Regions from separate parts of the Nonomuraea sp. NPDC050328 genome, predicted to be linked through region 2. Evidence: predicted binding sites of a transcription regulator. Region 2 holds the regulator's gene; the other holds the start of a gene.
The links. Region 2 encodes HrcA, which represses chaperone genes, less so after heat shock. Its sites were predicted from a motif close to TTGGCACTCTCNNNNNGAGAGTGCCAA; they were not measured.
Positions count from the first base shown of each region.

Region 1: the regulator HrcA is predicted to act here: its motif matches at 2,682-2,708, upstream of groL (chaperonin GroEL).

Region 1 is NZ_JBITIW010000010.1:28,619-32,822, reverse strand. It holds gene ACIBG7_RS32105 (CHAP domain-containing protein) at 1-606, opposite strand, end outside; cyclic di-AMP (ydaO/yuaA leader) riboswitch at 614-780, opposite strand; gene groL (chaperonin GroEL) at 941-2,569, opposite strand; gene ACIBG7_RS32095 (cold-shock protein) at 2,902-3,102, opposite strand; gene ACIBG7_RS32090 (MoaD/ThiS family protein) at 3,348-3,623, opposite strand; gene thrC (threonine synthase) at 3,623-4,204, opposite strand, start outside.
Region 2 is NZ_JBITIW010000002.1:336,649-340,852, forward strand. It holds gene ACIBG7_RS07685 (DUF3097 domain-containing protein) at 1-356, opposite strand, end outside; gene ACIBG7_RS07690 (hypothetical protein) at 353-1,264, opposite strand; gene hrcA (heat-inducible transcriptional repressor HrcA) at 1,444-2,463, shown strand; gene dnaJ (molecular chaperone DnaJ) at 2,475-3,608, shown strand; gene ACIBG7_RS07705 (16S rRNA (uracil(1498)-N(3))-methyltransferase) at 3,645-4,204, shown strand, end outside.

The sequences.
Region 1 (4,204 bases), on a different contig from region 2:
TGAGCCGGGAGAAGCGGGGGCGGCCGATGCGGCGGTGGGCTCGGGGGCAGGAGCTGACGCGGCCGGCGTGGCGGCGACCGCGGGCGGCGGCGTGGCTGCGGGAGTGGCGGCTGCGGCGAGGGTCTGTTCGTAGGTGGCCCCGTCGACCTTCACCAGCCGCGGCAACCCATACCCCACCACCGTCCCGGTGTCGCGAACCTTCCGCTTGAGGTAAACGCCGTCCGCGTTCCCCTCAATCGTATGGATCTTGGTCCCGGCGACCTTCTCCACGATGCCGACATGACTGATCCCGCCGACCGACTTCGACCCGCTCCAGTTGTAGAACACGAACGCCCCAGGCTCCGGCGTGGTGCTCCAAGCACCCTGCTGCCGGAACCAGTTGGCATGCGCCGGCGTATACGCGAACTGTCCCGCGTATTCGGCCACCCCGGCCTGATCCGCGGCCCAGGCGAGGAACATGTCACACCAGGCGGCGGTCTTGAAGGAGTACGAGTCGTCGACGTGCGCGCCATACCAGTCGCCGTATTTGGTATAGCCGCCGCTTTCCTCCCTGTACGGCAGTTCAGCTTCGATGACCTTGAACAACTTGTCCGAGATCGGATCCAATTGGGGGCGGTCCTCTCCTAGGACGCCTACCGGGTTAGCTGACGGGTTCGGGCCAGGAGAAAGCCGCCCTACCGCTGGTTTCGAGCAGGCCGCACTCTGCTCGGGGTCGCGGATTCACCCCAGAAAGTTGGGTCCCCGGCTCCCCGCGCACGGGGGACTCGACGATCGGACGGCCGCCTTCCCGTTGAAGGCCGATAACCGTCCGGTAACGCGGGACTGTAATAGGACTCCAACCGAAATGCCAAATAAAGGTAGGTAAAATCCCGCGAACACCAAGAGCGCACACGCAAAAGGCGGCCCCCGAAGGGACCGCCTGAAGCGTGTGGATCAGGACTTAGAAGTCCATGTCCCCGCCGCCGGGCATGCCGCCGGGAGCAGCCGGGGTCTTCTCCGGCTTCTCGGCGATGACAGCCTCGGTGGTCAGGAACAGCGCCGCGATGGAAGCGGCGTTCTGCAGCGCGGAGCGCGTCACCTTGGCCGGGTCGATGATGCCCGACTCGAACATGTTGACGTACTCGCCGGTCGCGGCGTTGAGGCCCTCACCCGGGGTCAGGTTGCGAACCTTCTCCACCACGACGCCGCCCTCGAGACCGGCGTTGACCGCGATCTGCTTGAGCGGCTCCTCCAGAGCCTTGCGCACGATCGCCGCGCCGGTGGCCTCGTCGCCGGTGAGCTCGAGCTTGTCGAACGCCTTGGCGCCGGCCTGCAGCAGCGCGACACCACCGCCGGGGACGATGCCCTCCTCGACGGCCGCCTTCGCGTTGCGAACGGCGTCCTCGATGCGGTGCTTGCGCTCCTTGAGCTCGACCTCGGTGGCCGCGCCGGCCTTGATGACGGCGACGCCGCCGGCCAGCTTGGCGAGGCGCTCCTGGAGCTTCTCGCGGTCGTAGTCGGAGTCGGTGCGGTCGATCTCGGAGCGGATCTCGTTGACCCGGCCGGAGATCTGGTCCGCGTCACCGGCGCCGTCGACGATGGTCGTCTCGTCCTTGGTGACGACGACCTTGCGAGCGCGGCCGAGCAGGTCGAGGGTGGCGTTCTCGAGCTTGAGACCGACCTCCTCGGCGATGACCTGGCCGCCGGTCAGGATGGCGATGTCGTTCAGCATGGCCTTGCGGCGGTCACCGAAGCCGGGCGCCTTGACCGCGACGGACTTGAACAGCCCGCGGATCTTGTTGACGACCAGGGTGGCCAGGGCCTCGCCCTCGATGTCCTCGGCGATGATCAGCAGCGGCTTGCCGGACTGCACGACCTTGTCGAGAACGGGGAGCAGGTCCTTGTTGGCGGAGACCTTGCTGTTGACGATCAGGATGTAGGGGTCCTCGAGGACGGCCTCCATCCGGTCGGGGTCGGTCACGAAGTAACCGGACACGTACCCCTTGTCGAAGCGCATGCCCTCGGTGAGCTCGAGCTCGAGGCCGAAGGTGTTGCTCTCCTCGACGGTGATGACGCCTTCCTTGCCGACCTTGTCCATCGCCTCGGCGATGAGCGCGCCGATCTCGGGGTCGGCGGCGGAGATGGAGGCGGTCGAAGCGATCTGCTCCTTGGTCTCCACGTCCTTGGCCAGCTTGGAGAGCTCCTCGCTGACGCGCTCGACGGCGGCCTCGATGCCCTTCTTCAGGGCCATCGGGTTGGCGCCGGCGGCAACGTTGCGCAGGCCCTCGCGCACCAGCGCCTGGGCGAGCACGGTGGCGGTGGTGGTGCCGTCACCCGCGACGTCGTCGGTCTTCTTGGCGACTTCCTTGACGAGCTCCGCACCGATCTTCTCGTACGGGTCCTCGAGCTCGATCTCCTTGGCGATGGACACACCGTCGTTGGTGATCGTGGGGGCGCCCCACTTCTTCTCCAGAACGACGTTGCGGCCCTTCGGGCCGAGGGTCACCTTGACGGCGTCGGCGAGCTGGTTCATACCGCGCTCGAGACCGCGCCGGGCGTCCTCGTCAAACGCGATCATCTTGGCTGCCATAAGGCTGGACCTCCCAGATGCAGGGTGGTTTGCATAAGGGATCGAGCCGAAGCCCGCGACGGCATATAGGCCTGCATCTCCCTGCGGCAGGCCCCATCGCCTCGATCCATCATTGGCACTCTGCTATCGAGAGTGCCAACGAACTGTTTAGCACTCTACCCGGTCGAGTGCAAGCCGACGCCATGAGTCGGCTGCTCATGAGGGTGCCTCACCTGGGACGGGTCGCCGGAGGCCGGGGCTCGGGCCGGGTCCGGAACGGACCCGGCCACGCGCGTTCGTGGGCGGTTCGCACGGACTGCGTTGCCGTACGAACCACCGGCCAGGTGTGTGTGTCAGACCGCTCGGACAGATTCGGCCTGCGGCCCCTTCTGTCCCTGCGTGATCTCGAACTCGACCCGCTGGCCCTGCTCGAGAGACCGATAGCCGTCCATCATGATCGCTGAGTAATGGACGAAGACATCCTTACCACCGTCTACCGCGATGAAGCCGTAGCCCTTGTCCGCGTTGAACCACTTGACGGTGCCCTGCGCCACTTCCGACTCCTCTAACTGGGCTCCGGACCTCGCCCATTCCTCTCGCAAGATCCGCAGTCTTCCTGACTTAAGGGGATTTCCAGCCAGTCGACCGCACTCGACCATACCTGTGAGGTGGCATTGGGGAACAGAGTCAAGCACAAAACTGCTTAGCGCTACATTTCCTTTAAGTTTGAAATGTCCCTGCAGATACGAACACCCCCCGGGCGAGGGCCCAGGGGGTGCGTCGTACGGAAGGGGCCGGATCAGCCGCCCGCGACCGCCGGGATGATCGAGATCTGCGCGCCTTCGGGCGTCGCGGTGTCAAGGCCCTCGGAGAAACGGACGTCCTCTTCCCCGACATAGACATTGACAAAACGGCGAATCTTGCCCGATTCATCCAGAATTCGCGCGCCGATACCCGGGAAGTCGGCGTCGAGCTTCTGGAGCACCTCGCGAAGCGTCGCGCCCTCCCCGCGCACATCTGCACTTCCGCCCGTGTATGTGCGCAGAATTGTCGGAATCCGCACCGAAACACTCATCAGATAACCTTCCTAAACGCGTCGAGCGAGGGCTTGATCACCGCGGACGGCTCGGCCGTGACCACGTCGAGGGTCTTGAGGCCGTCGCCGGTGTTGAGCACCACCGTGTCCAGCTCGGGGTCGAGCTTCCCGGCCGCCACGAGCTTGCGCAGCACTCCCACGGTGACCCCGCCCGCCGTCTCGGCGAAGATGCCCTCGGTCGAGGCCAGCAGGTGGATCGCCGAGACGATCTCGGCGTCGGTGACGTCCTCCACCGCGCCGCCGGTCCGGCGGGCGATGTCGAGCACGTAGGGGCCGTCGGCCGGGTTGCCGATCGCCAGCGACTTGGCGATCGTGTCCGGCTTCACCGGCTGGACCACGTCGTGCCCGGCCTTGTAGGCCGCCGCCACCGGCGAGCACCCGGTCGCCTGGGCCGCGAAGATCTTGTACGGCTTCTCCTCGACGAGGCCGAGCGCGACGAGCTCCTTGAAGCCCTTGTCGATCTTCGTGAGCTGCGAGCCGGAGGCCACCGGGATGACGATCTGGTCCGGCAGCCGCCAGCCGAGCTGCTCCGCGATCTCGTAGGCCAGCGTCTTGGATCC
Region 2 (4,204 bases):
TCGTGCACGCCCTCGACGTAGATGCGGCTCTCGCGGGCGACCCGGGCCCGCAGCCCCTCGACCGCGATGGATCCCGAGGCGCTCCGTGCCGGCCCGCGGGGCGCGGCGGCCGGGCGGACCAGGGTGACCGGCTTGCCCTCCAGCAGGAAGGCGGCGGGCGCCAGCGGGAACAGCCGCCGGCGGCCGAAGCGGTCCTCCAGGGTGACGGCCTCCTTGTCGCAGCCCACCACCGCGCCGCAGAAACCGCTGTCGGCGTCCTCGACCACCAGGTCGAGCTCCGCGGGCACCTGGGGGATCTTGCCCTTCAGCGGCCGTCGCCAGTTGCCCGCGAGCACGTCTCCGTCGTATCGCGTCACCTTTGGGACGGTAGCAGCAGCCGCTTGCGATTGGCGCTGCGGCGCAGCAGGACGACGATCGTGACGACGACCGCCACCAGGAAGCCGCCCAGCGACAGCAGGATCAGCCCGCCGATGCCGCCCAGCACCCCGGCCAGGCCCTTGAGCGGCGCGGCGCCCACGCCGAAGCGCCCGGCGACCTGCTCCTGCGTGGTGCACAACACCTGGTAGTCGCCGGCCGAGGGCACGCTGACCCTGCCGATGACGTGCCAGGTGAGGTTGTTGATGGTCACCGTCTCGTTGCCGGTGGCCTGGGAGAGCTGGGCGTCGCCCAGGCTCTTGCAGGTGTAGTTGGCGCGCGGGCCGGTGTAGTACAGGGTCGGCTCGTCGGCCGGGTCGAGCCGGACGGTGACCTGCTCCCCGGAGGCGAAGGTCCGGACCGGGCCGAAGCCGGACTCCGACAGGTTGGCCACGAACAGGACGCCGCCGACGATCGCCGCGACCACCGCCAGCGCCCAGGCGCCGCCGATCCACCACAGCGACGGCTTCACCTTCGGGCGCGGCTGCTGCTGGTAGGGCTGGGCCCCGTAGGGCTGCTGGAAGTACTGCGGGGGCGCGGCGTAGGGCTGCTGCTGGCCGTACCCGCCGTAGGGCGGCTGCTGCCCGGGCGGGGGCTGACCGGGCCCGCCCTGGGGCGGCGGCGGCCCGCCGTACTGGGGACCAGGGCCGTACTGCGGGCCGGATCCGTACTGAGGGCCGGATCCGTACTGAGGGCCGGGCCCGTACTGAGGGCCCGACCCGTGATGAGGCTGCTGGTACGGCGGAGCCTGGGGGCCGGTGGGAGGCTGGCCGGGAGGGGGCGGGGGCACGTCGTCCCGCGACACGCGCCGGGTGGAGTCCTCGGGCGGGGTCTGGGAATCGTCGGTCATATCTAGCAGTCTGACTCCATGTCGCCACATATCGCCATACCGGGGTCCCCGGGCCCCTTCGCGGCACGGGCCAAGCAGGCCTTATCGCACCACGCGGGCGCGCGCCGTACACTTGGCACTCGGGAACACAGAGTGCCAGATCTGACGTTCTCGGTAAGGTCGACGCAGGAGGTGAGCACGTGCTCGACGACAGGAAACTCGCGGTCCTCCGCGCCATAGTCGAGGACTACGTGTCCACCAACGAACCGGTGGGCTCCAAGGCGCTCGCGGAGCGCCACAACCTCAACGTCTCCCCGGCCACCGTCCGCAACGACATGGCGGTGCTGGAGGAGCAGGGCTACATCGCGCAGCCGCACACCAGCGCGGGCCGCGTGCCGACGGACAAGGGCTATCGCCTGTTCGTCGACCGGCTCTCGCAGGTCAAGCCGCTGTCGGTGGCCGAACGGCGGGCGATCGAGACGTTCCTGGTCGGCGCGGTCGACCTCGACGACGTCGTGACCCGCACCGTCCGCCTGCTGGCCCAGCTCACGCGCCAGGTCGCCGTGGTGCAGTACCCCACGCTGACCCGCTCGACGGTGCGGCACGTCGAACTCGTGCCGCTCACCGACCGCCGCGTGATGCTGGTGCTGATCACCAACACCGGCCGCGTCGAGCAGCGGGTGATCGAGCTGCCCGAGGTCATCGAGGAGGCCCGGATCGCGCACCTGCGCGCCGTCCTCAACGCCTGCCTCGACGGATGCGGGCTGAGCGCCGTGCCCGACCTGGTCGCCGACCTGCCCGAACGGGTGCCGGCCGAGGACCGCCCGGTCGTGGCGACGATCCTGTCGGTACTGCTGGAGACCCTGGTCGAGCGGCACGACGAGAAGATCGTCTTCGCCGGTGCGGCCAACCTGGCCGGCGCCGACTTCTCCAGCGGCCTGCGGGACGTGCTGGAGGCGCTGGAGGAGCAGGTCGTGCTCATGCGGCTGCTGGGCGAGACGTCCCCGGACACCCCGGCCGCCCTGACCGTCCGGATCGGCTCGGAGAACCCCTACAGCGGACTGCGGGGGACGTCGATCGTGGCGACCGGATACGGTTCTGGCGGCCAGCAGCTCGCCCGCCTGGGCGTGCTCGGCCCCACCCGGATGGATTACCCCGTCACCATGGGCGCGGTGCGCGCCGTGGCACGTTACGTCAGCCAGATCCTGGCTGCTTCATAAGAGGTCGATAAGTGGCAAACAGCGACTACTACGCCACCCTCGGGGTCCGGCGTGAGGCGAGTCAGGACGAGATCAAGAAGGCGTACCGCCGTCTCGCCCGTGAGCTGCACCCTGACGTGAACCCCGATCCCGCGACCCAGGAGCGGTTCAAGGAGATCACCCAGGCCTACGAGGTCCTGTCCGACCCGAACAAGCGGCAGATGTACGACCTCGGCGCCGACCCCTTCGCCAACGCCGGGGCGGGCGCGGGCGGCTTCGGCCAGGGCTTCCCGTTCAGCGACATCATGGACGCCTTCTTCGGCACCGGCGGCGGCCAGCGCGGCCCGCGCTCGCGCGCCCGCCGTGGCCGCAACGCGACCATCCGCGTCGAGCTCGACCTGAAGGAATCGGCCTTCGGCACCACCCGCGAGCTGCACGTGGACACCGCCGTGCGCTGCGAGGTCTGCGAGGGCGCCGGCACCGCGCCGGGCACCCACCCCGACACCTGCGACATGTGTCACGGGCGCGGCGAGATCTCCCAGGTCACCCGGTCCTTCCTGGGCCAGGTCATGACCTCGCGCCCCTGCCCGCAGTGCGGCGGCTTCGGCAGCATCATCCGCCACCCCTGCCAGGAGTGCTCCGGCGACGGCCGCGTCCGCACCCGGCGCACCATCAAGGTCCGCATCCCGGCGGGCGTCGAGGACGGCACGCACATCCAGCTCGCCGGCGAGGGCGAGATCGGCCCCGGCGGCGGCCCGCCCGGCGACCTGTTCCTGGAGATCGTCGAGCGCCCGCACGAGATCTTCGAGCGGCGGGGTGACGACCTGCACTGCACCGTGCAGATCCCGATGACCGCCGCCGCGCTCGGCACCTCCTTGACCATCGAGACGCTGGACGGCGCCGAGGAGATCGACGTGCGGCCCGGCACGCAGTCGGGGCAGGTCATCACCATGTACGGGCGCGGCGTGCAGCGGCTCAGCGAGACCGGGCGCGGCGACCTGCTCATCCACGTCAACGTGGAGACGCCGTCGCGGCTCGACCCGGCCCAGGAGGAGCTGCTGCGCGAGCTGTCGAAGCTGCGCGGCGAGGAGCGGCCGCCGGGCAAGTTCGCCCCCGGTCAGCAGGGCTTCTTCTCCCGGCTGCGGGACGCCTTCAACGGCCGCTGACCTCTCGCCCGGTCGCGGGCGTGGGACGATGGTGACGTGAGCGTCCCGGTGTTCCTGGCCGACCGGCTGGAGTTCGGCAAGAGCGAGATCGTGCTGGGCGGCCCCGAGGGCCGCCACGCGGCGACGGTACGGCGGCTGCGCCCGCCCGAGCGGGTCGACCTGACCGACGGCCGGGGCGCCGTCGCCGAGTGCGTGGTCACCGAGCAGCTCAAGGACGCCCTGCGCCTGGAGGTGCTGCGCAGCTACGAGCTGCCGCCGCCCGCCCCCCGCCTGATCGTCGTCCAGGGCCTGCCCAAGGGCGAGCGCGGCGAGCTGGCCGTCGAGATGATGACCGAGGCCGGCGTCGACGTGATCGTCCCGTGGGCGGCCAAGCGCAGCATCACGCAGTGGAAGGGCGAGCGCGCCGCCAAGTCCCTGGCCCGGTGGCGGGCCACCGCCCGCGAGGCCGGCAAGCAGGCCAGGCGCTTCCACCTGCCCGAGGTGACCGAGCAGGCGAGCACCGCCCAGGTGGCCGAGCTGCTCGCCAACGCCGCGCTCGGCGTCGTGCTGCACGAGGCGGCGGAGGTACGGCTCTCGCGGATCGACCTGCCGGCCGA